DNA from 4 places in the Xenorhabdus sp. XBWT genome. Region 3 is predicted to be linked to each of the others. Evidence: predicted binding sites of a transcription regulator. Region 3 holds the regulator's gene; each other region holds the start of a gene.
The links. Region 3 encodes PurR, which represses purine synthesis genes. Its sites were predicted from a motif close to CANGCAAACGTTTGCNTG; they were not measured.

Region 1 (7,780 bases), 620 kb from region 3:
ATATTCATTGGGATCAACTTTTGTAGGATCTGCATAAGCAAAGTTGAAAGTTCTATGCCGTTCTGGGGGTAATTTATTGCTTATTCTCCACTCTTTGAACTCTCTAATGGTGTTACCAATATTTGATGGAGCACCTTTATGTTCCATTACTGCCACTGAGATCTCTGGGAAAGTAATGATTTCTACTTTAATTGAGGAAAGTTTCTCATTCATAACCTTAGTCCTAATATTATTGATGTTTTGGTATCGACTATGCCAAATAGACCAATCAGGTTTTTTTCTGAACTCAATAGGACTCTGACCAACAGCACTTTTGAATGCTCTTGAGAAGGCTTCTGGACTCTGATAACCACATGTAAGAGCAATATCTATCACTGAACTATCACTATACATCAGAGCATAAATAGCTTTTTTCAACCGGAGCTGCCTGATATATGCGGAAACGCCGATACCATAATTTGCCGAAAATAATCTGTGAAAGTGATATTTAGAATAAGCTGCAACACAGCTCAAACGTTCTCCATCCATATCAGTGTCGATATTTTCTTCAATATAACGAAGAAGTGCATCCAATCGTTGTTTAATCATAGTCATCATATCCAATCTATTTGGTACAGGGAGATATTATATAACTGCCAGTATTGGGACATGATAATAATTGCTGAATGAGAGGTTTATTTTTAATGAAAAATGATTATTGATTTTATTCTTATATAGATCACTTTCTGCTAATTCTTCTAACTATGTTAGAAAATAATAATATTCCTGTGATGAAAATAGCTGTTCACCTACTGAGTTGCTTGGGCTGATATTCCAATGACGAAATAAGTGCTCAGAAACTGATTCTCGGGTTGGTGCAGCCAGCGCGGAAGGCATATAGAAATTATCATTTTCGATAGCAATCAACTGGGGGGTATCCCCGATAATCTCTGCTACCGCGCAATTCGATGTGCCATAGTCAAAACCGATGAACATAGACTCCCCCATCTTCAATTATGGAAATTTTAAAAAAAGGGCACAGATGCTATCGTAATTCAGGGTGATATGCGAGCTTAAGATAAGTAGGCCGGAAATCAAGCCCTCAGGTCGCATGGGTGCTGCGCTATATGACTTCCATGATCCTCTGGCAAAGCAACGTGAATATAATGATAGAGCTTATACTGTCGATCATTTTTATACTAAGTTATTTAAAATAGAAGATGGTTTTCAGGCTGAATCGGGCAGAAGAATGGCTTCTTAAAGAACAAAGCGCATGAAGCTGTTTCTTGATGCTTTTTTTGACGAAATTCAGATTGAATCAGCAAATTGAGATGACTAAACAATATTAATGATGGTTCGTTATAATAAGCGGGATTTTCATAAGCAAGAGAATATGCAGTGACAAAAATATATACAGTAACCGAGATTTATAGTGATGAATATTGGATGCGTCGGGCAATGGAGTTGGCTATGCAAGCACAGGCACAAGGTGAAATCCCAGTCGGCGCTGTATTGGTGGCAGATAACAAAATTATTTCGCAAGGGTTTAACCTTCCGATTACCGAGCATGATCCTACCGCTCATGCTGAAATTATTGCCTTGCGACGTGGTGGCATCCAATTGCAGAATTACCGTTTACTGAATACGACACTGTATGTCACTTTGGAACCTTGTATCATGTGTGCAGGAGCAATGGTACACAGCCGGATACAGCGGCTTGTTTATGGAGCCAGTGATATGAAAACGGGTGCAGCGGGATCATTGATTGATATATTGCGTCATCCCGGAATGAATCACCAAATTGAAATTACCGGTGGGATTTTGGCAGAAGAGTGCTCCACTATGTTGAGTTCTTTTTTTAAACAACGTAGGGAGCAACATAAGGCACTGAAGAAGATGTTGAAAGCTCAACAACAGGAAATGTCATAATCAGTTACAATCAAAAAACCAATTACGATTGACGTGTTGTTGCAGTTTTCGCCGGTGTTGTCTCTTCCGGTGCTTTTTCATTGGAATCGGTTTTAGTGCCTTCCGCTTTATCACCTGTTGTTTTATCACTTTCAGGTTGGGAGTCACTGGTTGTGTCCGCTGGCACTTCTCCTGCTATTTTCTCACGGTTGGCTTTTGCCTGTAGATATCCTTCCAAACTCAGATAGTAACGCCGGATATTTTCAACATAGCGATAGGCCTCATAGCCGCGGGCATAACCGTAAGTCGTATTGGTGTAGTATTTTTTCTTGCTGAGCAGGGGAAGGCGCGCTTTAACATCCAGCCAACTATCAGGATTACCTTTTTGCGCCGCCGTTAACTTACGAACATCAAGAATATGCCCGTATCCCATGTTATAGGCGGCGAGAGCGAACCAGATACGTTCATCTTCAGGAATGGTTTTTGGCAAGCGATCCATTAAGTAGTGCAGATAAGCCATACCGCCTTTCACACTTTCTTCTGGGTCCAGCCGATCGTGGATCCCCGCCCATTCTGCTGTTGGACGAGTCAGCATCATCATACCACGGACGCCAGTAGGGGAGGTTGCTTGCGGGTCCCAATGCGATTCTTGCCATGCAATAGCTGCCACTAATTGCCAATCCAGTGATCCCGCATATTTCTCAAAAATGGGCTGATATGTAGGCAAAATATTATTGATAGCACGGATAAAAGAGATGGTATCAAAATAGTCGAATGAATTGACATGGCTGAAATACTTTTCCTGTAGCCGCGACATAATGCTGTCTTCAGCCAGCATGCTGAAAAAATCAAGCATGGCGGAGTAAAGACTATAATCATCATTGCGTTTTAAATACCAGGTCAGGGGACGTTCTTCACTGACATCAAAAGCAACTGCCAGATTGGGATGAACACGTTGTTGCAGGGCCAGACTGATTGAATCGCTGATTGTATAGTCGATTTTTCCTTCGGACACTTGTTCGAGTAATTGTTGTGTATTTTCGCGTGATGTCTCTTCCCAGGTTAAATCAGGATAAGATTTCTCTTTCCATTTTTTCAGCTCGCTTACATGGGCTGAACCCGCTGTGACAATGAACTTACCTCTTAAATCATTAAACGAACGCGGACGCGTTGTCCCTTTGCGATAAACCAGTTGTTGTAAGACTAAATAATAGGCTGGGCCAGTGCGTGTCTGATCTAACCTTTCTTCATTGTAGATAAGGCCCGCAGCCAAGAAATCGGCTTTATCGTTTTCCAAATCGTCAAAAAGCTGATTAATGTTGGCGCGAAACTGAATAACAAGTTTCACACCCAGATAATCAGCAAACCGTTTGGTCAATTCATAGTCAAATCCTGTTGGCTCATTTTTGCTGTTAAGAGAAATCAGAGGAGAAGAGATGGTACTAACCCGAAGTTCTCCTCGTGCCAGAATTTTGTTTATCTGCTCCTGCTGTTTATTGGGCCAATTAATGTTGAGACCAATGATAGCAGCGGAAAGGAGCGCGATAATAACGATAACAAAATAATTTATCTTTATATTACTCAAACAGTTATCTCTATCCAGTGTGGTTAGGCTCCGTATGAAATGTAAGATAATAGCATGGTTAAATTTCCAGTAATCGAGAATTTTGCTGAACAAAATAGCGTAATGCAACTCTATTAAACCAATTTTAGAACTTCATTACGTGTATTAAGAGGATGTTAAATAACCACGCAAACGGTTTCGTCGGGGAGAACATTCCTCTATAATGTCTTCAGTTTCCCCTGAGGCATCAGTCAGGCTTTGCTTCTAAGATGAGAGAACCTATTATTATGGAAATTCTGCGTGGCTCGCCCGCTTTATCAGCGTTTCGTATTACTAAGCTCCTTTCCCAGTGTCAAGATCAGTGCCTTCCCGTTACAGAAATCTATGCAGAATATGTGCATTTTGCAGAGGTTAATCGTCCTATCACCGGAGATGAACGGGAAAAATTAAATCAATTATTAAAATATGGTCCCGCTTTAGCCGTGCGTGAGCCTAAAGGTCAACTACTGTTAGTCACACCTCGCCCGGGCACTATCTCTCCGTGGTCATCGAAAGCGACAGATATCGCTCATAATTGTGGGCTGAATACGATTGTCCGTTTAGAGAGAGGAATTGCTTATTATATCCAATGTATTGAAATGAATGATACTCAGTGGCAAACCTTATCCGCGTTACTGCATGATCGCATGATGGAGAGTGTATTCACTCAGTTTCAACAGGCTGAAGTGTTATTTTCTCACCAAGAGCCTACCCCATTGAAGCAAATTGATGTTTTGCAATTGGGGCGGGCAGCACTAGAATCTGCCAATATTGAATTGGGATTGGCTTTGGCGGCAGATGAAATTGATTATTTGGTGAAGGCTTTTCAGATATTGGAACGTAATCCGACAGACATTGAGCTTTATATGTTTGCGCAGGCGAATTCTGAACATTGCCGCCACAAAATTTTCAATGCAGATTGGGTTATTGATGGACAGGCCCAACCTAAATCACTGTTCAAGATGATAAAGAACACATTTGAACAGACACCAGATTATGTGCTTTCTGCTTATAAAGATAATGCGGCTGTAATGGAAGGCTCCCATGTTGGTCGCTTTTTCCCTGCCCTTGAAACCGGGATCTATGATTACCACCAAGAACCCGTCCATATCTTGATGAAAGTTGAAACTCATAACCATCCGACTGCGATATCACCGTGGCCGGGTGCTGCGACAGGTTCAGGAGGGGAGATCCGGGATGAAGGAGCGACAGGACGGGGTGCTAAACCCAAAGCTGGATTGGTCGGTTTTTCAGTATCAAATTTGAAAATCCCTGGATTTGAACAGCCGTGGGAAGAGAATTTCGGTAAGCCTGAGAGAATTGTCAGTGCCTTGGACATTATGCTGGAAGGTCCGTTGGGTGGCGCGGCTTTCAACAACGAATTCGGGCGTCCAGCGTTGCTGGGATATTTCAGAACCTATGAAGAAAACGTATATTCCCATAATGGCACAGAGCTGCGTGGTTATCACAAACCCATCATGCTTGCGGGGGGTATTGGAAACATTCGTGAAGAGCACGTTCGGAAAGGAGATATCCCGGTCGGAGCAAAACTCATTGTGCTGGGCGGGCCAAGCATGAATATCGGCTTAGGGGGCGGCGCAGCATCGTCAATGACATCAGGTCAATCCGATGCTGATTTGGATTTTGCGTCTGTGCAACGTGATAATGCAGAGATGGAGCGCCGTTGTCAGGAAGTCATCGATAGTTGCTGGCAGCTGGGAGACAAAAACCCAATTCTGTTTATCCATGATGTAGGTGCTGGTGGATTATCAAATGCCATGCCTGAGTTAGTCAATGATGGCGGTCGAGGCGGTCGTTTTGAGCTACGTGATATTCTGAATGATGAGCCAGGAATGAGTCCATTGCAGGTATGGTGCAATGAATCTCAGGAACGTTATGTTCTGGCCGTGGCACCAGAACAACTTACACTATTTGAAGAATTGTGCCGTCGTGAGCGTGCTCCTTATGCTGTGATTGGAGAGGCTACAGAAGAACGACATCTGTTGCTGAATGATAGACATTTCGAGAACCAGCCAATTGATATGCCTCTGGATGTTTTACTCGGCAAGACACCAAAGATGTTGAAAAATGTACAGGTTTTGCAAGCTCATGGAAAAAGTCTTGAGCGTAAGGGCATTGACCTCGCGGAAGCGGTAAAACGAGTCCTGCATTTACCTGCTGTTGCCGAGAAAACATTCCTGATTACAATTGGAGATCGTTCTATAACAGGCATGGTTGCCCGCGATCAAATGGTTGGCCCGTGGCAAATTCCTGTTGCGGATTGCGCTGTGACTACAGCCAGTCTTGATAGCTATTATGGTGAAGCCATGTCAATAGGTGAGCGCGCGCCAGTTGCATTACTGGATTTTGCTGCATCGGCACGCGTGGCTGTCGGGGAAGCGTTGACTAATATCGCTTCTGCCTATGTGCAGGATCTGAAACGAGTGAAGTTATCCGCTAACTGGATGTCAGCATCAGGCCATGCAGGTGAAGATGCGGGCCTGTATGCTGCGGTAAAAGCTGTGGGAGAAGAATTGTGTCCTGCGCTCGGCCTGACCATTCCGGTAGGCAAAGACTCTATGTCAATGAAAACCCGTTGGAATCAGGATGGAGAAGAGCGTGAAATGACTTCGCCACTTTCATTGGTTATCAGTGCATTTGCTCGTGTGGAAGATGTACGTTGCACAGTGACGCCAGAACTATCTGCGGAAGATGATAACGCATTGCTGCTAATCGATCTGGGGCAAGGACAGAATGCCTTGGGAGGAACCGCATTGGCTCAGGTTTATCGCCAGCTTGGTGATAAAACCGCAGATGTTCGTGATATTGAGCAACTAAAAGGCTTCTTCAATGCAATTCAGCAATTGATTGCAGAACAAAAACTGTTGGCTTATCACGACCGCTCTGATGGCGGCCTGCTGGTAACATTAGCAGAAATGGCTTTTGCCGGACATTGTGGGCTGCATGCTGATATCAGTGCTTTTGATGAAGATGTTTTGGCTGCTCTGTTTAGCGAAGAATTAGGGGCAGTGATTCAGATTCGGGAAACGGACAGGGAGCGGGTTGAGAATCTACTGGCAGATTATGGTTTGAGTGAAAACGTACACTATTTAGGTAAAGCTCAAACAGGCGATGATTTTGTCATTTCCAGTAAAAATATGGAAGTTTACCGTCAAAATCGCAGCACTTTGCGTTTATGGTGGGCAGAAACAACATGGCAGATGCAAAGTTTACGCGATAATCCTGAATGTGCTGACCAAGAACATCAGATGAAACAGGATGTGAACGATCCCGGTTTGAATGTGAAGTTATCTTTTGATCCTAGCGAAGATATTGCAGCCTGTTACATTTCGAAACAAATACGACCACGCGTTGCCGTGCTGCGTGAACAGGGCGTTAACTCTCATGTTGAGATGGCGGCTGCATTCCACCGCGCCGGTTTTGAGGCCGTAGATGTTCACATGAGTGATTTGTTGAGTGGCCGGATCACGCTTGAGCAATTCCAAACATTAGTCGCTTGTGGTGGCTTTTCATATGGAGATGTACTTGGTGCGGGTGAAGGATGGGCGAAATCCATTCTGTTTAATTCACGGGTACGCGATGATTTTGCGAATTTCTTTGCAAGGCCGGATACTTTGGCTCTTGGGGTGTGCAACGGTTGTCAGATGATGTCGAACCTGCACGAACTGATTCCGGGTACAGAGCACTGGCCTCGTTTTGTCCGTAACCGTTCAGAACGCTATGAAGCACGTTTCAGCTTAGTGGAAGTGGCAGACAGCCCTTCATTGTTCTTGACAGAGATGGTAGGTTCTCGTTTACCAATTGCCGTTGCCCACGGTGAAGGTCAGGTGGAATTCAGAAACAGTCAAAGTTTGCAGGAACTTGAAAAACACCAACAGGTAGCACTGCGCTTTGTGGATAACTACGGTTCGGTGACTGAAAATTATCCGGTAAACCCGAATGGCTCTGTCAATGGCATTACCTCAGTTACCAGCCTTGATGGTCGAGCCACAGTGATGATGCCTCATCCTGAAAGGGTATTCCGTACTGTCAGTAATTCTTGGCATCCTAAAGAGTGGGGAGAAGATAGCCCGTGGATGCGTATTTTCCGCAATGCGCGTAAACAATTAGGGTAATTTCTCATAATATCTTCTTCTGAAAAGGCTCTGAAAATTTATCAGAGCCTTTATTTTTAATCGATATATTTATTCCAACGCTAATTTTCTATCCTTCACGTGTACTTGACCTTATTGGTCTTAATTGGTCTGAGATCAAATCTTTTGTTATCAC
Region 2 (7,780 bases), 690 kb from region 3:
AGAAAATTCAGTCACTGTCACCCTGCATAATGGTGAAAAACTGACGGGAGAATTACTGGTAGCTGCGGATGGTAGCCATTCCACGATAGCTCAAGCGTGCCATATTCCATATCAGCGGCAATCTTATGGTCAGGTGGCAATTATCGCTAATGTTTTGACATCTGAACATCCTCAGGGAAGGGCATTTGAGCGCTTTACGGAACATGGGCCATTGGCACTATTGCCGATGCCTGAAGGGCGTAGTTCACTGGTATGGTGTCACCCGCTGGAAAAACAGGTGGAGATCAATAGTTGGAATCAGCGTGAGTTTCTCCAACACTTACAAAAAGCGTTTGGCTGGCGTTTGGGTAAAATGTTGGAAACAGGTCAGCAACACAGTTATCCATTGGCTTTATCAACATCCAGCAAGCAGGTCAGCCACCGTTTGGCATTGGTAGGCAATGCGTCCCAAACTTTACACCCGATTGCAGGACAGGGCTTTAACTTGGGAATGCGTGATGTTATGGCGTTGGCAAAGGTTATTTCAGAGGCGGCGGTTTCAGGGATGGATATTGGCAGCTATAAGGTTTTGGCCCAATATCAACAGCAGCACAATGCAGATCGTGAAGCGACTATTGGTATTACAGACGGATTGGTTAGGCTATTTGCCAATGACTATTTGCCGTTAAAGATTGGACGTAGTTTTGGCCTGATGACGATGGAAACATTACCACTGATGCGGGATCTATTTGCCCGGCAGACATTGGGTTGGGTTGCTCAATCATCACTGGCAGATTAAGAGGAAAGAAAAACATGCAATCATTTGATGTGGTGATCGCAGGGGGTGGGATGGTTGGCCTTGCGCTGGCCTGTGGTTTGCAAGGCAGCGGTTTACGCATCGCGGTTGTAGAAGAATATCCACCGGCAAAAATATTTGATGCCAATGATGAACATGCGCTGCGTGTTTCAGCCATCAATGCAGCCAGTGAACGATTACTAACCTATCTTGGTGTTTGGCAGAGTATTCTTGAAATGCGAGCCAGTCCTTATCAGGGGATGGAAGTTTGGGATCAAGACAGTTTCGGTCGAATCCAATTTAATACGTCGGAACATGGCCTGACACACCTCGGGCATATCATTGAAAACCATGTGATCAGACAGGCACTCTGGCAACATGCCAAAAATCTACCAGAAGTGACAATTTTTACCCCGTCGTCTCTCAATAATGTTGCCTGGGGGGAAAATGAAGCCTTCATTACTTTATCTGATGGGCGAATGCTGACTTCACGGTTAGTCGTAGGGGCTGATGGTGCACACTCTTGGCTGCGTCATCATGCAGATATTCCGCTGACTTTCTGGGATTATGAGCATCACGCGTTGGTAGCAACCATTAGGACTGCGGAACCGCATGAAAGTGTTGCGCGTCAGGTGTTTCATGGTGATGGAATATTAGCTTTCCTGCCATTGTCAGATCCTCATCTATGTTCGATTGTCTGGTCGCTGCCGGCCGAATCCGCGCAGCAGCTTAATATAATGGAACCAGAACGATTTAATCGGCAATTGAGCGTGACCTTTGATATGCGACTTGGTCAATGTGAGCTGATAAGTGATCGACAAACCATACCATTGATGGGGCGTTACGCCCGTAACTTTGCCGCACATCGGTTAGCACTTTTGGGAGATGCGGCACATACTATCCACCCTTTGGCTGGTCAGGGCGTCAATTTAGGATTTATGGATGTGGCAGAACTGATTGGTGAATTGAATCGTTTGAACCGGCAAGGCAAAGATATTGGTCAGTATCTCTACCTTGGGCGCTATGAACGTCGCCGCAAACACAGTGCTGCGATTATGCTGGCAGGTATGCAGGGTTTCCGTCAGCTATTTGATGGTAATAATCCCGCTAAAAAGTTACTGCGTGATATCGGAATAGCATTGGCTGATCATTTACCAGGGGTGAAACCTCAGTTACTTCGCCATGCAATGGGATTTAATGATCTCCCTGATTGGCTAATTTCTCAGACCTCTTCGGTTGAAAAAATCTAATTTAGTAGTTCATTTGGGATTACTTTTCCTAATATTAGGCTAAGGTGTGTTCAGTAGATTTGCTTCACACTTTAGTCATTTTCTGATTAAAAAAATAAATTCCTGCCATTTATTACAAATTTTGTGTGTGCTGATACAGTAAATCAGCCAAAAATTCTGCATCATAATGAACGTTTTTTAAGTTATCACTTCAGCGTAGCTAATTTATTTTATGGTTCATTTCTATTTTCAGTGATAACTTCTGGTTCCAAGGTATCGTTTGCGTGGTTAACCGCTTCTTTGCTTCATGATCCAACATCTGTCGGTTAATACGCTGTATGTTTTTTCAGATCACGAATGTTTTCATGTCAAGAATGGAAAGAGGGAAATAATGTCAAAATACACCCCACTATATGATCAACATTTGGCATGCGGAGCACGCATGGTGGATTTTCATGGCTGGATGATGCCTCTGCATTACGGTTCACAGATCGACGAACACCATACTGTACGTACTGATGCTGGTATGTTCGATGTTTCCCACATGACAATTGTGGATCTGCATGGTACTGGCTGCCATGACTTTCTCCGTTACCTTCTGGCAAATGACATCGCTAAACTGACCGAACAGGGTAAAGCGCTTTATACCGGAATGCTGAATGCTTCTGGTTGTGTCATTGATGATTTGATTGTCTATTTCTTCACTAATAATTTCTATCGCATGGTTGTTAATTCATCAACCCGCGAGAAAGATTTAGCATGGGTTCAACAACATGTAGCGAAATATGATGTTGAAATCATTGTGCGTGATGATTTAGCTCTGATTGCTGTTCAAGGGCCAAATGCACAACCCAAAGTTCAATTATTGTTAAGTGATGGACAAAAGCAGGCTGTAACAGGAATGAAACCTTTCTTCGGTGTCCAGTCGGGGGATTTATTCCTTGCGACTACAGGTTATACCGGCGAGGCGGGGTATGAAATCGCATTACCGAAAGAGCAGTCCGAAGATTTCTGGCAACAGTTGCTGGCAGTCGGTGTGAAACCAGCGGGATTAGGTGCGCGTGACACATTGCGCCTTGAAGCGGGCATGAACCTTTATGGTCAGGAAATGGACGAAACTATTTCACCTCTGGCGGCTAACATGGGATGGACGATTGCCTGGAAACCGGAAGATCGCCAATTTATCGGTCGGGAAGCGCTGGAAAGGCTGCGTGAAACAGGTACTGAACAATTAGTTGGGCTGGTTATGCGTGAAAAAGGGGTATTGCGTGGTGGATTAACCGTCAGCTTCACAAATGATTCCGGAGAAGAGCGTTCTGGGGTTATTACCAGCGGGACATTTTCCCCGACCTTAGGATTCAGCATCGCTCTTGCACGCGTACCGCAAGGTATTGGCGAACAGGCGATTGTCCAAATTCGTAATCGTGAAATGCCCGTTAAGGTTGTTAAACCCGGTTTTGTGCGAATGGGAAAATCTCTCGTAGAGTGATTTTTCAACTAATGTCTTGATTGTTGTAATTTTTTTATTAATCAATAAAGAACAAGGAGATGGCAGCGATGAGTCATGTACCAGCAGAATTAAAATATACAGAATCACATGAATGGATTCGTTCGGAAGGCAATGGTGAATACACAGTAGGCATTACTGAACATGCCCAACAACTATTGGGTGATATGGTTTTTGTTGACTTGCCTGAAATCGGTACAGAAGTAACCAATGGTGATGATTGTGCAGTTGTGGAATCAGTGAAAGCCGCTTCTGACATTTATGCACCGTTAAGCGGTAAAGTTATCGCAGTTAACCCCGACTTGGAAGGTTCCCCTGAGTTAGTGAACAGTGAACCCTATAACGAAGGTTGGTTGTTCCGCATCAAAATTACTGATGAGAGTGAACTGACTAATTTGCTTGATGCTGAAAGCTATCAATCACTCTTGAAAGACGAGTAATTATTTTTTACCGCCCCATATCAAGTTGTGTGAATGGGGCGTTTTTTTGTTAGCCATTTTTTAGCTAGTTTCAGGAAATTATTATCAATGACTCAGACACTAATCCAACTTGAAAATCAAGGTGAATTCATTCGTCGCCACATTGGTTCTTCTGCTGAACAGCAAACAGACATGTTGGCGGCAGTTGGTGCAAATTCTCTTGATGATCTGACAAATAAAATTGTTCCCTGCAATATTGCATTGTCAGAGCCACCAGCAATCGGTGAAAGTGCGACAGAACAACAAGCACTGGCTGAACTGAAAGCGATAGCGAGCCAGAACCAGCGTTATCAATCTTATATCGGTATGGGATATGCACCATCAATACTCCCGCCGGTTATTTTGCGTAACTTACTGGAGAATCCAGGCTGGTATACCGCATATACGCCTTACCAGCCGGAGGTTTCTCAAGGTCGATTGGAGGCCCTGCTGAACTTCCAGCAAGTGACGATTGACCTGACAGGTTTGGATCTCGCTTCAGCATCTCTTTTGGATGAAGCAACTGCAGCGGCGGAAGCCATGGCAATGGCAAAACGAATCAGCAAATTGAAAAGAGCTGAGCGTTTTTTTGTGGCAGATGACATTCATCCACAAACATTGGATGTTGTACGTACCCGTGCTGAAACATTTGGATTTGAGGTCATTGTTGATAAAGCGGAAAAAGTGCTGGAACTGGAAGGCATTTTTGGTGTTCTGTTGCAACAAATTGGTACAACGGGTGAAGTTCACGACTACAGTGATCTGATCGCGGAATTGAAAGACCGCAAAATCATAGTCAGCGTTGCAACAGATTTCATGGCATTAGTTATGCTGACAGCACCGGGCAAACAAGGTGCTGATATTGCATTTGGTTCTGCTCAACGTTTCGGGGTTCCGATGGGATATGGCGGTCCTCATGCTGCTTTCTTTGCCTGCCGTGATGAATTCAAGCGTTCCATGCCGGGACGTATTATCGGTGTTTCCCGTGATGCAGCCGGTAACAGAGCACTGCGCATGGCAATGCAGACACGCGAGCAGCACATCCGTCGTGAAAAAGCGAACTCCAATATTTGTACCTCTCAGGTATTGTTGGCAAATATTGCGGGTATGTACGCGGTTTATCACGGGGCTGAAGGCCTGAAACGTATTGCTAACCGCATTCACCGCCTGACTGATATTCTGGCTGCTGGTTTGCAAAAAGCAGGCATTACACTGCGTCACCAAACATGGTTTGACACTCTGACCGTTGAAGTTGCAGATAAGGCTCAGGTATTGGCTAGAGCGGAGAAAGCGCAAATCAACCTGCGTACCGATCTTCTGGGTGCCGTTGGTGTGTCATTGAGTGAAAGAACCAGCCGCGATGATTTGGTAACCTTATTCCAAGTCTTGACGGGTACTGATTCGATATTGAATATCGAGACACTCGATAGTGAAATAGCGGCAGGCAGCCAATCCATTCCCGCCTCCATGCTGCGTCATGATAAGATCCTAACGCACGATAACTTCCTCCGTTATCACAGCGAAACTGACATGATGCGTTATATGCACAGTCTGGAACGTAAAGATCTGGCTTTGAATCAGGCAATGATCCCATTAGGTTCATGCACCATGAAACTGAATGCGGCTGCGGAAATCACGCCGATCACATGGCCGGAATTCACCGACATGCACCCATTCTGCCCACAAGATCAGGCGCAGGGTTATCATCAGCTGATCAGTCAACTTTCCCACTGGTTAGTGCTGTTAACCGGATATGATGCATTTTGCATGCAGCCAAATTCGGGCGCGCAAGGAGAATATGCTGGTTTACTGGCGATCCGCCGATATTACGCCAGCCGTGGTGAACAACATCGCCATATTTGCTTAATCCCAAGTTCAGCTCATGGTACAAACCCGGCTTCCGCACATATGGCGGGTATGACCGTTGTTGTCGTGAATTGCGATAATGAAGGCAACATTGACCTGACTGATTTATGTGAAAAAGCAGAAAAACATCGTGATGACCTTGCTTGTATCATGGTGACTTACCCATCAACTCATGGCGTATATGAAGAAACCATCCGTGAAATTTGTAATGTCATTCACCAACACGGTGGTCAGGTTTATCTTGATGGTGCGAACATGAATGCCCAAGTGGGTATTACTACACCGGGTTTTATTGGCGCGGACATTTCACACCTTAACCTGCATAAAACCTTCTGCATTCCCCATGGCGGCGGTGGCCCGGGTATGGGACCGATTGGCATGAAAAAACACCTTGCGCCATTTGTACCGGGGCATTCAGTAGTAGAAATGGATGGCATATCCACATTGGGTGCAGTATCCGCCGCACCATTTGGTAGTGCTTCCATTTTGCCAATTAGCTGGATGTATATTCGCATGATGGGGGCAAAAGGGCTGAAAAAAGCCAGCCAAGTTGCGATCTTGAATGCAAATTACATTGCTACTCGCCTGAAAGGGGCTTACGAGATCCTCTATACCGGACGCGGTGGTTATGTTGCCCACGAATGTATTCTGGACATCCGTCCGTTGAAAGAAGAGTTCGGCATCAGTGAGATGGATATCGCCAAGCGTTTGATTGACTATGGTTTCCATGCACCAACCATGTCATTCCCTGTAGCGGGTACCTTGATGGTTGAACCAACAGAATCAGAAAGCAAAGTGGAAATCGACCGCTTTATTGATGCTATGTTGGCAATTAGGGAAGAAATCAGCAAAGTGGCGAAAGGGGAATGGCCTTTGGAGGACAATCCATTGGTTAATGCACCACACATTCAGACTGAACTGGTTTCTGACTGGAACCACGCATACAGCCGTGAAATTGCTGTTTTCCCGACAGTAGAAACCAAAGCCAATAAATATTGGCCGACAGTTAAACGTCTTGATGATGTTTATGGTGACCGCAATTTACATTGTTCGTGCGCACCGATTGATGACTATCGTTAATAATAAATAAATTATTTTGCTTCAGCCCATTTGGGTTCGATGGGATTCAAATCCGGGCTGTAAACAGGTAATTTAATAGAATAAAAACACTATAAATTGAAGCTGTCAGAGATGATATCTGACAGCTTAATTAGAAGATAAAGATGGGAGAATTATTTTAGCCAGCCTTTTTCTTTTGCTGCTTCCAATTGTGGTAGCAGGTACTTCCAGAGTTCAGGATAACTTTCGGAAACAAAATGCAGCAGGTTGTAAACTTGTTCAAAACGAATGTCATTCTCAACCCAACTCTGACCGTGGTTATACAGATTCATAAACATAGGCATTATCCTGTCGAGAGTTTTGGCAAACAGCGCCTCAGGAGTGATAGCGTCTTCGTATTCGTGCCAGAGTTCCAGAAAATACTCTTTTTGGGCGTCAGGAAGCATACCAAAAATACGATTGGCTGCTTTTATTTCTTGTTCTTGGATAGCTTCACGGGCGGCCAGATCGAAAACAATGACATCTCCAGCATCGATTTCAACAATGTCATGAATTAGAGCCATCTGCACGACACGGCTGATATTCACATCTCCGGCATAAGGCGCAAAGCCGATAACTGCAAGAGCAAAATGCCAGCTATGCTCAGCAGAATTTTCGTGGCGCTCATTGTTCAGTAATTTCGTTTTGCGATGGACATATTTTAATTTGTCCAGTTCCATGATAAACGCAATAACATCGGTAAAAGGACCGAAATCAACGGGAGGTACAGTTAATGACATACAAAAACCTCAATAATTATTTTTCTTCATTTAATGAATAAGGCAATGCTTGGATCGTCAGAGTATTACCTTCATCTTCACGGATTCTGAATACACTGCCTGCTTCC
Region 3 (7,780 bases):
TTCCATCCATTTGCGACTTTTGATACCGCAGCACTTAGTGGACTGGTTCTTGGGCAGACAATCCTTGCCAAAGCTTGCATTACTGCGGAAATACCGTTTGATAGTGATCAAGCCCACAGCGCACTTTATGATACCGACCGGACTGCCCTACTTTTCTGTGAACTGGTTAATCGCTGGAAACGGCTCGGTGGCTGGCCATTAGCTTCCACTGACTCTACTGACGAAGCTCCCTAGAATATAAGCCCCATACCTTATATAGCTATGGGGCTTAACATTCGCTCATCGTTCTGATGAATGATGATGCTTATTCCTGCTCACGGTATTTATCAGCAGTTTCTTTAATCAGCGTTTGTAATTCACCACGCTGATACATCTCAACAAGAATGTCACAGCCGCCTACCAGCTCACCATCAATCCAAAGCTGAGGAAAAGTCGGCCAATGAGCATATTTAGGTAACTCGGCGCGAATATCCGGATTTTGCAGAATATCCACGTAAGCAAAACGCTCACCACAAGCAGATATAGCCTGAACTGCCTGAGCAGAGAAACCACAGCTTGGTAATTTAGGAGAACCTTTCATATACAACAGAATTGGGTTTTCGCTAATTTGGCGTTTGATTTTTTCAATAATTTCCTGAGTCGTTGTATCAGAAACTGTGTTAGTGTTCATATTAGTAGTCATCATTATTGCTTCCTTAAAACTGCAAGCGCTATTCTCAGTATCAGAAAAGATTGATTCAGAATACCACTTTCTGCTCTGATTTTTCTACCGCGAACTTTTTACGTTAAATTTTTTGCCATGATATGAAATAAGTGAGCGTTCGATATTTTCCCCTCACTGGGTGTATTCAGCCCGTATAACAGCTCAATTATACACCAGATCGCCGCTAAGCAGCATCTTTTACTCTGTTCTTTAGCAGAAAAATTGTTAAGATAATTACCAAAATAGCAACATGATAATAAGCTTAAATTTGCTCTGGCCATGATTAGTATCTTTTAAGTCATGGTTTGTTGAGCCAAAAACCCGATATTAAAAAGGAGCATGCAATGTCTTTTGAATTACCAGCATTACCTTATGCCAAAAATGCCCTGGAACCGCACATTTCCGCAGAAACCCTAGAATACCATTATGGTAAACACCACAACGCTTACGTTGTAAACCTGAATAACTTGGTTAAAGATACCGAATTTTCTGGGAAATCTCTGGAAGAAATCATCAAAACATCTGAAGGTGGCATCTTCAATAATGCAGCGCAAGTCTGGAACCATACTTTCTACTGGCATAGCCTGTCACCAAATGGTGGTGGCGAACCAACTGGAAAAATAGCAGATACCATTAATCATGCCTTCGGTTCTTTTGCTGAATTTAAACAGCTGTTTACTGATGCTGCCCTGAAAAACTTTGGTTCAGGTTGGACATGGTTAGTTAAGAAAACTGACGGAAGCCTGGCTATCGTTAACACTTCTAATGCCGCCACTCCACTGACCGGCGAAGATAAACCAGTTCTGACTGTTGATGTTTGGGAACACGCGTATTACATCGATTACCGTAATGCACGCCCTCAATATTTGGAACATTTCTGGTCTTTGGTCAACTGGAAATTTGTTGAGGAAAACTTGGCTTAATAAGCTCAATTTTCATACCAAATTATAATAACAAGGGCGGGCTTTCTTCCATTCACTGAATAATGAATACCGGAAAACCGGCCCTTCAAGCAAGAGATGTTACACGTCAATTCTTTTTCTTGATCCTGATTAGATAATACAAAGGCTTCCCCAAAAAACAATCATGATTAATGCACTACCGGCAACCATTAATCCCAACTTCAGATCTGTATCCATAGAACTTCCTCAATGTACAAAGTAAAACTACCCAACACCATAAATTTTGTATAATCAGTTACCGTATTATCTGAAAAAACATACAGCAATCTTGAATCTATACTCTTTATAGCATTGATTATTACTTTCACTTTTGAGTTAGATCAGACAAAATTCAAGGTTCATCGCTAAATTATTGCCAGCCATCACTCTATATATAAATATGTTGGCAAACGCTTAACAAATATCCATATCCAATAGATTTCAAGTTGAAGCATATCGGTAAGTAGATGCTATCAACCAAAGCAGCAGCTTGAAAGATAAGGTATATAAATTTAGACCATAAGGTCAGGAGTCCTTTTTATCATGGCAACGATTAAAGATGTGGCCAAACGCGCTGGTGTTTCGACCACTACCGTATCCCATGTTATCAATAAAACCCGTTTCGTCGCCGAAGATACAAAGGCTACCGTTTGGGCTGCTATTAAAGAACTAAATTATTCTCCCAGCGCCGTTGCCCGTAGCTTGAAAGTTAACCACACAAAATCTATCGGATTGTTGGCAACGTCGAGTGAAGCTCCATATTTTGCTGAAATCATAGAATCTGTTGAAAATAGTTGCTATAGAAAAGGCTATACCCTGATTTTATGCAACTCTCATAACAATATTGATAAGCAGAAAGCTTACCTCGCCATGTTGGCACAAAAACGTGTAGATGGCCTGCTGGTAATGTGCTCCGAATACCCTGAGCAGCTTTTGGGCATGCTAGAAGATTACCGTAATATTCCCATGGTCGTCATGGATTGGGGCGAATCTCGGGGAGATTTTACCGATGCAATCATTGATAACGCTTTTCATGGTGGTTACTTGGCAGGCCGTTATCTTATTGAACGTGGTCACAGGGATATTGCGTCTATTCCCGGCTCTCTGGCAAGAAATACTGGCGGCGGACGTCACCAAGGATTTCTCAAGGCGCTCAAAGAAGCCAATGTCGCTATTCGGGATGAGTGGATTGTGCAAGGCGACTTTGAGCCTGAATCCGGCTATCAGGCCATGTGTAAGATCCTGAATCAAAAACATCGCCCAACGGCTGTTTTTTGCGGTGGGGATGTTATGGCAATGGGGGCAATCTGTGCCGCTGATGAGCTGGGGCTACGCGTTCCACAAGATATTTCTATCATCGGTTATGACAATATCCGTAATGCCCGTTATTTTACTCCCGCATTGACCACGATTCACCAACCTAAAGAACGTCTGGGACAAATGGCCTTTTCAACGTTATTGGATAGGATAGTCAACAAGCGTGAAGAGGCACAAACGATTGAAGTCCATCCACGCCTCGTTGAACGACGTTCTGTCGCGGATGGACCTTTCATCGACTATCGTCGTTGATAATTAGTTTTCTTGCAACCATTCAGCATTAAGTGTTTCACTATCGCCAAGATAATCAAACAACCAACTTAATGCTGGTGAATGGCTTTTTTGCGACCATGCTAAGCAGCATGGACTATCAGGTAATGGTTGTTCGAGTTCGAGCGCTATCAGTTTTTTCTTGCGGATCAACGGTAATGCATGATGCTTGGGCACCATTCCCATACATAGTCCATCCATCAGGCAATTTAGTCCAACATTCCAATCTGGAACCACCAACCGTCGCTGATTATCTAAAGCCCACGTATCACGTTTGGGTAAGCTACGTGAAGTATCTTCTAAACATAGGCTAGGATAAGGTCGCATTTGGTCATCATTTAATTTTCCTGATATACCTGACAACTCATGCTCAGGGCTAGCTACGCATATCCAAGGCATGAATCCCATATCCTTAAAACTATACCGTTCACCAACAGGAGACGCCCGTGTCGCGCCAATAGCGACATCCACCCGCTCATCGACTAGTGCATCCCATACACCATTAAAGACTTCAGGGTAGATGAATAGCTCAATATCAGGAAAATGTCGGTAAAAATCCAAAATTAATTGGTGAGTTCTCTCAGGTTTTACAACTTGATCAACGGCGATACTTAACTGCCCCCGCCAACCATTAGCCACTTGTTGGCACTGATGTCGGGTGTGATTCATTTTTTTGATAACAGAGCGGGCTTCCTTGACAAAAATAGCGCCTGCTTCAGTCAAATCAACGTCACGGTGACGACGCTCAAATAAAGACACAGCCAACCATTCTTCAAGTTGTTTTACTGTATAGCTTATAGCAGAAGGTACTCGATGAAGCTCAGATGCAGCCGCACTGAAACTTCCTGTTCTGGCAACAGTATCAACAACTTCCAGAGAGTATTCAGACCACATATATCTTCCTTTCAATTTTTTTCACAGAATGGTGCAAATATTACCGTTTCACAAGTAAAAATCATGCCATATAGAATAAGTCGGGTATTCTCTTATCAACTACAAATCAAATTATTAACACAATGGAAACAAATAAAAATTCAATTCTATTCATGTTCTATCTCTCCGGGCTGAGTATGCTCGGTTACTTGGCTATCGACATGTATCTGCCTGCTTTTGACACAATGAAAGCAGAACTAGGTACTTCAGCAAATTCTATCAGTGCGAGTCTCAGTATTTTTCTCGCTGGCTTTGCCTTTGCCCAGCTGTTATGGGGGCAATTATCTGACCGTTTAGGAAGAAAGCCTGTTCTTATTATCGGATTATCTCTGTTTTCCATTAGCTGTTTAGGTATGCTCTGGATAACTGATTCCACGCAATTGCTTGTACTGAGATTTATTCAAGCGGTAGGGGTCTGTTCTGCGGCGGTTTCCTGGCAGGCTCTGGTCGTTGACAGATATGATACAGAACAAGCCAAACGCGTTTTTGCCATGATCATGCCTTTAGTTGCGCTTTCTCCTGCCCTTGCACCTTTATTGGGGGCATGGTTATTGACGCATGATGGCTGGAGAATTATTTTCCTTGTATTATTGGCAGTAACGCTCTTGCTACTGGCTCCAACATTTTTATTAACCAATAAATATGGTAATACCGAAACTAATACCGAAGGTAAAACAACGATTTCTTTCTTTAAATTACTAAGCTCCCCTGTTTTTAGTGGAAATGTATTGATTTATGCTTCTTGCAGCGCTGGCTTTTTTGCCTGGTTAACTGGTTCACCAACAATTTTGAATAATATGGGCTATGACCCTACCGATATTGGCCTAAGTTATATTCCGCAAACTTTGGCGTTTATGTTTGGTGGATATGGTTGTCGTATCTTATTGGAAAAAGTAAAAAGCGAAACAGTATTTCCAATTTTGCTGATTGGTTATGCTGTCAGTATGGTTATTATTTATTTGATTTCCATCTCCAATGAGCCTTCATTTATAGCGATTCTTATTCCTTTCTGTGTCATGGCTGCAATGAATGGTGCCTCTTATCCGATTGCAGTGGCAAATACTCTCTCTGTTTACCCTAAGAACAGTGGTAAAGCTGCCGCATTACAAAATGCATTGCAATTAGGGCTTTGTTTTGTCGCAAGTATGATTGTCTCGCTATTTATGAAATATCCTCTTCTATCGACAACAACAGTTATGGTTTCTACTGTTGTTCCCATGGCAGTAGGTTATTGGCTACAAAACAAAATTCCAAAAAACAATTAAACGTGAATCGAACAATTTCCGAACACAATAATAAATAAGAACATTATCATCTAAAGGTTACATCATAATGTAGCCTTAGATGATTGTTAAAATACTATTTCACTCATATACTCATACCACTTCACTATTCTAAAAAATTCGGAGTTCGAGGTTTTTCAGAACACAGAAGTTCTCTTTAATTTCAGGATGAATAAGTAATTTGTGCTTTCTTGATGATTTTTATATTATTTCTAAATAATTCTTCTTGGTTTTAACATAATAAGAAACAACTATAAATAGGCTTTCATAATAGTGTTACACTCAAATTACAAGATTCCTTACCCTCGTTGTACGACGAGTCAGGAAGTGAACCACTATTTTGGAATGCTATTTATATAAAGTGATACCTAAAAATTCCATCACACAAATGTTGGAGAGCATATGAGTTCATCTTTCATTGAAGGTAAAAATACAATAATTGATTCCTGGCATAGGATCACCCGTGAATTGCTCCATGAAGCTGATATTGAAATCAACGGCAAACGACCTTTCGATATACATATAAAAAATCCAAACTTCTATAAACGAGTACTGAAAGAAGGTTCTCTGGGATTGGGTGAAAGTTATATGGATGGCTGGTGGGAATGTGATCGCCTTGATATTTTCTTTCATAAAATATTGCGGGCTGGTTTAGAACATCGCATACCAAAACGTATTAAAGATATTTTCCAGATAATTACCGCTCGGATATTTAATTTACAATCGCCCAAAAGAGCTTGGATTGTAGGTCAAGAACATTATGATTTAGGCAACGACCTTTTTACCCGAATGCTTGATCCTTATATGCAATATTCTTGTGGTTACTGGAAAGATGCCAATACTCTGGAAGAAGCTCAATCCCACAAGCTCCGTCTAATTTGTGAAAAACTACAACTATCCCCGGGGATGACATTATTAGATATTGGTTGTGGATGGGGTGGGTTATCGGCTTATGCTGCAAAAAACTACGGTGTATCTGTTACTGGAGTCACAATCTCAGCTGAACAACAGAAATATGCGCAAGAACGCTGTAAGGATCTAAATGTAAAAATTATCCTTGAAGACTATCGAAATCTAAATTTTCAGTTTGATCGCATTGTTTCCGTTGGTATGTTTGAGCACGTTGGCCCTAAAAATTATGCCACTTATTTTGATATTGTGAAAAAAAATCTAAAATCTGATGGCCTATTTCTTCTCCATACTATCGGATCTAATCGTGATAAATCGGGTGCCGATGCGTGGATCACCAAATATATTTTTCCAAATGGCTGCTTACCATCGATTCCAAGAATTGCCAAAGCCATTAATGGGGAATTTGTCATGGAAGATTGGCACAATTTTGGTGCCGATTACGATCGGACACTTATGGCATGGTATGAACACTTTATTTCAAGCTGGCCTGAAATAGAACATAACTACAGCCCGCGCTTCAAACGGATGTTCAGCTATTATTTAAATGCTTGCGCTGGTGCATTTCGAGCCAGAGATATTCAACTATGGCAGATTGTATTCAGCCCACAAGGCTTTGAAAAAGGACTGAGAGTACCCAGATAAAGCATATTCCACCGATAACATTCCAAAAGCTACAGAAACCGCATTTCTGTAGCTTTCATATTTGGTTGAATTTGTTTTAATACCGTCGTCAAAAAGCCTATATCACAACTCAATAATATTTTTTTATTGTTCTTCGATTTGAGACAATAACCTTTCCTGTTCTTTTTGTGCCATGACTCGCTCAACAGTATCAACAACCGCCTGAGTCTGTGGATCAATCTCGATATTGACCTTTTGCCCAAGACGCCTCTTGCCGAGAGTAGTACGTTCTAATGTTTCCGGTATCAAGTGGACACAGAAACGATTATTCACTACATCCCCGATCGTCAGACTGATGCCGTCAATGCCAATAAACCCTTTATGCAAGATATACTTCATCAATTGCTTATCGTGAATTCGAAACCAGATTTCATGATTATTTTCAGAAGTGAAAATCTTGGCAATTTCAGCAATCGTAATAATATGACCGGACATAAGATGCCCGCCAATTTCGTCACCAAACTTAGCCGCCCTTTCCAGATTAACCAAGTCACCTGCCTTAAGTTCGCCAAGATTAGTCAAGCGAAGTGTTTCTTTCATCAAGTCAAAGCTAATTAAATCGCCATCAATCTTCGTTACAGTCAAACAACAACCATTATGGGAAACAGAAGCCCCCGCCTCAATTCCGGGTAATAATTCAGCCGGAAATTTAACAACATGGGTCCTGAAGTGCATTTTTTCATCAACAGCCACTATCGGCGCTTTTCCCTGAACAATACCTGTAAACATGGGAACCTCTT
Region 4 (7,780 bases), 2.1 Mb from region 3:
TCTACGGCACTTTCGTGTGGTGGGGCTGTATTAAGTGTATTGGGTGGACTAGGATCAGGTGCGGCGATACCATTTACTGGAGGTGGTAGTACGGCTGGTGTGATTTTAGCTTATAGCGGATTTACTGCGACGGCTGTTCAATGCATAAATGGAGGATACAGAGTTTATCAGCTTACTGCTAATGGAAATGAAGGAGTAGAACATATTGCGTGGTTAGATTCACAGAATTGGTATGTTACAACGACTACAATTTTGGATATAACCTCTCTTGCATCTGGATCTGCGGCATTAAAGGAAGCTTATCAAACCTATAAGATAATGAAGGCCACTTCTCCTCGTAAGGCATCAGAGTGGTTGAAAAGTATGCCAAGACATGAAAGAAAACGCTTAACTGAAGAAATTATGCGACATAACAATCCAGGAATATCTAACCAAGTAATAAAAAGAGCTATAGAGCAAGGGAAATATATCAAACGTTACCCTACAGAAGAGATACAAAAAACGTTACGAAAGCATCTTAAAGACTCACTTATAGCAGGTAGTGGATTTGTAGGAAGTGGTATGACAGGCTCAATCCGAAATCCAGATAATATATTAAAATCAGGAAATTATATTATTGGTACTATCTATTCTATTGCTTATGAAGAATCAATAATTTATTGAGCTTAACCTTATGGTTAATCGGGTTTGTTGTATAAATATTTTGGGCGTTTAGAAAATTATATGAAAATAAAAGAATTTATTTTTGATGCAGGTTTAAGAGAACTCTTTTATAAAGGGAAAGAGTTAGAAAATATGATAAGAAATAATGATCCAGCATTAGAAAATATTATACTGGATGTTAGAGATTATAAGAAATACTTTTGTTCTTCGGGTCAGTATAAGATAAGGCTTTTGATATCTATTATTGCTATGGTTTATCTGTTTTTCTTCTCTGGTGTGGCAGCAGCCCTGCCTGTATTACTTATAAAAAATCCTAGTCATGAAATAATGGCTACTTTTTTCATGTTAACTTTAGTTATTGCTGCTTGTGTTTCATTTTTACATGTCGGATTTACTTTAAAAGGTTATTATTATGGTTCGGTTATACGTAATTATTTAAATTATATTGTATTTTTTTCTAGTTTGTTTATTATATTCTCTAATAAGACTTCTAACGTTTCCTCTATTTATTTTATCTTTATAGCAGTATGTTGTTTTGTAATAAAAATAACATTGAACAGTCGTTATTATACTGATTTTATATTAGCTAACATGCGCTATAGAATAGCAATTATTATTGATAGAAAAGAGATGAATAAAATACAAGGACTTAATAAAAAACAATTAAGAGAATATTCAAGAGCGTTGAAATTGGCAAAACGTAAAAAAATAAGGGATCAAAAAAGAGAAAATCAATCGGTGGAAAAATAGGGTCAAACAGGAATGCTAATATGAATATAATAGAAATATTAACTAACAACCAATTCAAGCATATTTTTAATCTGTATAAAAATATAGAGAAAAGAATAAAAAGTGATGATTGTTCACTTACCCAAACGGATGATTTCATTAGACTTAAAGAAAAAACATCCATAAATAGATCTTCAGAAGAGAGTATATTATTGGCTTTGTTTCCTATACTGACATTTGTTTCTTATATAATATTAGTGATTGTTCTTTATGATTTTTATTTTTCTTCTGATCAAGCAGGATTTATTCGCTCTGCCAATATGTTTATTATTTCGGTGGTTTCTTTGCTGGCACTTTATGCTTATAGAGGTAATATCTCCGCTTTAAAAACCCTCAACGCTATGAATACATTGAGTATTGTATTTGCCTTGAGCATTCTTTTGCTTGATTACTTTGTCTATTATATGCACCACGAATGGTATTTATTGATTATCGTTTTTTTTAATTTCTTCTCGAATCGGGTGATCATTAACAGTGCTGCTTTTTCTCAAGCCATGACAGAAATATTGTGGTTTAAAACAACGAACCATCTGCTGAGAAAAAGCGTAGATAAAATAACTGAAGATGATACCGATGAAAGTCATATTAATTCCCCTAATGCCAATGTGTTCAAGAGGTTTTGGCGATATTGTATACTCAATATAAATCTCAATAAGACGTTAAAGGAAAGTAGTGAACTTAATCAGAGAGTGGAAAGTAATGATCCTGCTTTACTGTCAGAAAGAAGATTAAATAAATATCAACATCTGTTGGAATTTAGTGTTCCGAAAAAAGCGGTGTTGATGACATCATTGGTGACGATTTTATTGTTAAAAGTGTATGTGATGGCGACATTTATGTTGTTTTCTTATTTTGATAACAGGGAAGATCTGCCCATCTTATTTTCTGCCGTCGCAGTTGCCATTGTTTTTGCTCCTTTACCCATCTTGCTGACATATCGGGGAGTAACATCAGGATTTAAGATGTTAGCTTTAGCCCGTTATCTTTTTATCGTTCTTTTTGCTCTATTGGTGGGATTAAAATTTGTTGCTGGTGTGTTGAATTACAGCAATATCTCTTTGGGCATTATTGCTTTCGATTTCCTACTGATATTCTTTATCTTAAATACGGAATATTACAGCCGCCACCTCAGAGAATTACACTATTTCTTAGCTTGGCATAAGATAATCAGACAGAATAACGAATAAAATATCGCCATCGAATGAATTTCCTAAAGAATCATGGTGTTATTTAACTCATTGATTGTAATCAACGCAAACGTTTTCTTTTTTACATTTTCAGAGTAACGATTTGTATGGGTTTCCTGTAGGATAAATCGAAAAATTCTTTTTTTGGGAAACAACATTACATGAGCACAATAACTTCTGGTTCTGCAAACCGTCAGGGCTTGCTTCAGCGCATGTTTAAATTAGAGGAACATGGAACGACAGTTCGTACCGAAATAATTGCGGGGCTGACAACTTTTCTGACCATGGTCTATATTGTCTTTGTTAACCCGCAGATATTGGCGGTGGCAGGAATGGATATTAAGGCTGTGTTTGTCACTACCTGCTTAATTGCTGCGGCAGGCAGTATCATGATGGGATTAATGGCAAACTTGCCTGTAGCCGTTGCTCCTGCGATGGGACTGAATGCGTTTTTCGCTTTTGTCGTCGTTGGTGCAATGGGTATTTCATGGCAAGTCGCGATGGGAGCTATTTTTTGGGGGGCAGTGGGATTATTGATATTAACTGTCTTTAAAATCCGCTATTGGATGATAGCCAATATTCCATTAAGCCTGCGGGTGGGAATTACCAGCGGTATCGGCCTGTTTATTGCCATGATAGGGCTGAAAAATGCCGGTATTATCGTGCCAAATCCCGACACGATCGTCTCAATTGGCAATTTTGCTTCCCATAATGTTCTGTTGGGCACATTGGGCTTTTTTATCATTGCCATTTTAGCGGCACGCAATTTTCATGCGGCAGTGTTGATCTCCATCATCGTGACGACCGCTATCGGCTTCATGATGGGATATGTGGAGTATCACGGTATTTTTGATCTGCCGCCCAGTGTGATGAGTGTGGTGGGTAACGTTGATGTGAAAGGTGCGCTGGATATCACTTTGGCAGGCGTTATCTTCTCATTCATGCTGGTGAACTTGTTTGACTCTTCCGGCACCTTGATTGGTGTGACAGATAAAGCAGGGCTTGCTGACAGCAATGGTAAATTTCCGCGCATGAAACAAGCATTATATGTGGATAGTATCAGCTCGGTAGCAGGCTCTTACGTCGGGACTTCTTCCGTTACTGCCTATGTTGAAAGCTCTTCCGGTGTTTCTGTAGGCGGTCGTACCGGCTTGATGGCGATTGTGGTGGGTATCTTGTTCCTGTTGGTGATATTTATCTCTCCGCTGGCGAGTATGGTTCCTGCTTACGCCACAGCAGGAGCGCTGGTTTATGTCGGTGTTTTGATGACATCCAGCCTGACACGGGTGAAATGGGACGATCTGACTGAATCTGTACCCGCATTTATTACCGCAGTCATGATGCCATTTAGTTTTTCCATCACAGAAGGGATTGCACTGGGTTTTATCACCTACTGCGCTATGAAACTGGGAACCGGAAAATGGCGTGAAATCGGTTCCTGCGTGATCGTGGTGACATTGTTGTTTGTATTGAAAATGGTGTTTGTGGATGCCCGCTGAGCACGATTGAAATGATGAGAAAAGCCTGACAGAGTGTTTCCATGTCAGGCTTTTTTTGGTTAATGTGACTGAATATTTTCAGGTGCCACAAAACTAATACAAACTGGTTCTACTTCAGAGTTTGGCTGGGGCTGAAAAGAAAACTCTTCCTTATGACTGATTATTAATGCCGGCCATTCCTTGAGTGTATGCCCGAAATTTTCCTCCGCGCAGGTTTTCCCCCGCTCTCCCACCAGTAATGCGCCATGTTCCACAATATTTTTTTCTTTGATATGGCGATTGTAGATATTCGGTGGCGGGCCACCATTTAATTTCCAGAGTTGTATCGTTTCCGGGCGATAGTGGCTGTAGAACGTCATCCATTCATGTAAATATTCCCCACCCACGTAATACAAAGGTGTTGAATGCTGTTCGCTCCAGCGCTGATCAAGCTGACGGGTAAAGTCTTTTATCCCGACAAATTTCTGACCGGCTCCACGGATATTTGCCACCATTACGCTGGAATAGCCAATCAACACCAATATGCCGAACACGGTCAGTCCCCTTAATGTGCTTTGCAGAGATTTATGAGGATATACCGTTATTGACCCGACCAACAAAGCTGGCGCAACGATCATAAAAGGCTGCACCCACTCAGTCATGCGCCCGCCCTGATTGAAAGAGAACCAGCCATAAATAATCAGGAGAGGCAGCAGGATAATGATATTGACTAGCTTGTTGGATTGTTTCTTAGGCCAGCCAATCCGACCACCCAGCATATAAGTAATCACACTGACAATAATCAGCGGGTAAAACACAGAAAGCATTGCACGGGTGGTATGCAGATTGAATCCTGCCTTAATTTGGGAATCGACCCACTTGAACGCGGCAAAGTCGTTATTCACCAGCCACCAGAGATTCGGTAAAACCAGTGCGAGCCACAGGATAATGGCGAGATAAAACAGGGGCTCCCGATAATTGCGCCGCACTTTTGGCACGAACAGGGAGATCAAAAAGACAGAACCGATAATGGCAAGGGAAGAGTACTTCGCCATTGTTGCCAGCCCGGTTGTGAGTGCGAAAGCCAGCCACCATTTGGGATGATCATCAATGGCGCGCAGGAAAAGCAGCAGCGACCACGGCCATAGCATGACCAGAAGGTAATTATCGTTATAAGGAATGATATCAAAGTTGATGATACCGGACAGATTCAGCGTTAACATGGCAAGCCATGCCAGAATGATTTTATCTGTCAGTCGGAAAGCCAGCTGCCAGACACCAAGCATCCCGATGGCAATGGCAACAAAGTGGACAAAATACCAATAAAAGCTGAGCGATATATTGCTGATATGGATAGCAGGGAGCATTATAGCACCGACTAACCACGGGTTTTTTGGGGAACCCCACTCGCCATTGGTGCCCCAGTTCAAGGCTTCTACGGCATCATAAGGAACGGTGGGATCGAGAAAGTAGCTTGCTATTATCCATAACACAGCATAACCAGTGACCCAAAGATACAATGGCATGCGGTAAGAAGAAGTATCAAAAAAACGCATGGTGGTTAATGATCAATTATTTGAGTTAAAGTTAATTAGAATATTAGCCGAACTTTAAGCTATAAGTGAATGACATTGGATGTTATAGGTGGTTTCTGTTAGATTCCGCCGAAAATATCTTGATAAAAGCGAGTTGAGTCACAAGCTATGAGCCCGTTAAAGAAAAAAACACCAGCGAAGCCTTCCGCTGGTAAGCAAAAAAGAAAAAGTCGCGCAGAGCTGGATGCAGAAGGGCGCGAACGCAAACGCCAGAAAAAACGCCGTGGTAACCAGACAGGCAGCCGTAGTAACGGTGATGGCAGAGATAAAAAACGTTCAGCAGGTAATCAGGAAAAAGATCCGCGTATTGGCAGTAAAGTTCCGGTTCCTCTGGTCATTGGCGAAAAAGAAACGCCGGTGAAACCAGTCACTAAGCCTGTTGAGGAGAAACAAAAGCCTCGTTTGTCCCCGCAGGAAGAACTGGCAATGCTGGAAAATGACGAGCGTCTGGATGACTTGTTAGAGCGTCTTGAGCAGGGCGAAAAACTGTCTGAGGAAGACAACGCCTATGTTGATAATACACTCGACCGGATTGACGTTCTGATGGAAGAGTTGGGTATCAATCCAGAAGATGATGACAGCGAAGAAGAGGAACGGCAGGAAGATATCATGCAGTTGTTGAAGGGTAAATAATTCCTGCTTCAATGAATTGTGATTGTAAAAGGTGGGTTCATCCTAATAACCATAGTATTTGTATGTTATTTATTATGGTTATTAGGTAAACTATGGTGGCTATCGCAACGTAAACGTCGGTTGCGCAGTATCATCATGACACGACATTTCAACTCGATGAAAAAGTTGCGTTTTGATGGGCGTAAACAGCGGAAGGAATAAGCATGCCAGAGCAAGCCATTGTTTGGGATCTGCCTTTGATCCAGAAATACAACTATTCAGGGCCTCGTTATACTTCATATCCAACAGCATTGGAGTTTAACCCGCAATATGATAGCGTTGATTTTGCTCAGGCTGCTGCCCGTTATCCTGATCGCCCGCTTTCTCTTTATATCCACATCCCGTTTTGCCATAAGCTGTGCTATTTCTGTGGCTGCAACAAGCTGGTTACTCGTCAAAAACACAAGGCGGATGAATATCTAAATGTGCTGGAACAAGAGATTGCGTCCCGGGCTAAATTGTTCTCCCAACGGAAAATCAGCCAGATGCACTGGGGCGGAGGAACACCGACATATTTGGATAAGGCGCAGATTAGTCGGTTAATGTCGATACTGCGCAGCCACTTCTATTTTTTGCCCGATGCCGAGCTTTCCATTGAAATTGATCCGCGTGAAATTGAACTTGATGTTGTCGATCACCTGCGCCATGAAGGTTTTAACCGCCTTAGTATGGGGGTGCAGGATTTCAATAAAGACGTGCAGCGTTTGGTAAATCGTGAGCAGGACGAAGCGTTTATTTTTGAGCTGATCAATCGTGCCCGTGAAACCGGTTTTACATCCACCAGCATTGATTTGATTTATGGTCTGCCAAAGCAGACACCTGAGAGTTTCGCCTTTACATTGCAGCGAGTGCTGGCGTTGTCGCCCGATCGCCTGAGTGTATTTAACTATGCACATTTGCCAAGTCTGTTTGCCGCGCAGCGTAAAATCAAGGAGCAGGATCTACCGGGTGCAATGCAGAAACTGGATATCTTGCAGGAAACCATTGCGACTCTGACAGGCAATGGCTATCAGTTTATTGGTATGGATCACTTTGCCCGTCCTGATGATGAACTGGCGGTTGCTCAGCGCGAAGGCATTTTGCATCGCAATTTTCAGGGATACACGACACAAGGTGAGTGCGATTTACTGGGAATGGGAGTCTCAGCCATCAGTATGCTGGGGGATAGTTATGTACAAAACCAGAAAGATCTGAAAGCCTACTATTCAGCAGTGGAAGAGCAAGGCCATGCATTATGGCGTGGTTTGGCACTAACGCAGGATGATTGTATCCGTCGTGATGTGATCAAGGATTTGATCTGTAACTTCCGGTTGAATTTTGCGGACATTGAGCAGCATTATGGGCTGAACTTCGCTGATTATTTCGCCGAAGATTTGCAATTACTGGCACCACTGGC

Region 1: the regulator PurR is predicted to act here: its motif matches at 3,637-3,654, upstream of purL (phosphoribosylformylglycinamidine synthase).
Region 2: the regulator PurR is predicted to act here: its motif matches at 2,274-2,291, upstream of gcvT (glycine cleavage system aminomethyltransferase GcvT).
Region 4: the regulator PurR is predicted to act here: its motif matches at 2,703-2,720, upstream of AC5JQI_RS00805 (NCS2 family permease).

The regions. Positions count from the first base shown of each region.
Region 1 is NZ_CM180990.1:3,055,242-3,063,021, reverse strand. Features, by position in the region: gene AC5JQI_RS13225 (AraC family transcriptional regulator) at 1-588, opposite strand, end outside; partial or broken gene AC5JQI_RS13220 (molecular chaperone) at 778-975, opposite strand; gene AC5JQI_RS13215 (hypothetical protein) at 1,091-1,240, shown strand; gene tadA (tRNA adenosine(34) deaminase TadA) at 1,378-1,908, shown strand; gene mltF (membrane-bound lytic murein transglycosylase MltF) at 1,931-3,472, opposite strand; gene purL (phosphoribosylformylglycinamidine synthase) at 3,739-7,626, shown strand.
Region 2 is NZ_CM180990.1:3,125,980-3,133,759, reverse strand. Features, by position in the region: gene ubiH (2-octaprenyl-6-methoxyphenyl hydroxylase) at 1-778, shown strand, start outside; gene ubiI (FAD-dependent 2-octaprenylphenol hydroxylase) at 793-2,025, shown strand; gene gcvT (glycine cleavage system aminomethyltransferase GcvT) at 2,396-3,493, shown strand; gene gcvH (glycine cleavage system protein GcvH) at 3,562-3,951, shown strand; gene gcvP (aminomethyl-transferring glycine dehydrogenase) at 4,039-6,915, shown strand; gene AC5JQI_RS13610 (HD domain-containing protein) at 7,068-7,673, opposite strand; gene ygfZ (tRNA-modifying protein YgfZ) at 7,690-7,780, opposite strand, start outside.
Region 3 is NZ_CM180990.1:2,432,354-2,440,133, forward strand. Features, by position in the region: gene rnt (ribonuclease T) at 1-234, shown strand, start outside; gene AC5JQI_RS10685 (Grx4 family monothiol glutaredoxin) at 305-685, opposite strand; gene sodB (superoxide dismutase [Fe]) at 1,048-1,626, shown strand; gene purR (HTH-type transcriptional repressor PurR) at 2,188-3,213, shown strand; gene punR (DNA-binding transcriptional activator PunR) at 3,217-4,125, opposite strand; gene punC (purine nucleoside transporter PunC) at 4,248-5,429, shown strand; gene cfa (cyclopropane fatty acyl phospholipid synthase) at 5,850-7,001, shown strand; gene AC5JQI_RS10715 (riboflavin synthase subunit alpha) at 7,125-7,769, opposite strand.
Region 4 is NZ_CM180990.1:180,812-188,591, forward strand. Features, by position in the region: gene ssp4 (Ssp4 family T6SS effector) at 1-663, shown strand, start outside; gene AC5JQI_RS00795 (hypothetical protein) at 724-1,413, shown strand; gene AC5JQI_RS00800 (hypothetical protein) at 1,434-2,639, shown strand; gene AC5JQI_RS00805 (NCS2 family permease) at 2,801-4,138, shown strand; gene AC5JQI_RS00810 (ArnT family glycosyltransferase) at 4,198-5,673, opposite strand; gene yihI (Der GTPase-activating protein YihI) at 5,821-6,345, shown strand; gene hemN (oxygen-independent coproporphyrinogen III oxidase) at 6,549-7,780, shown strand, end outside.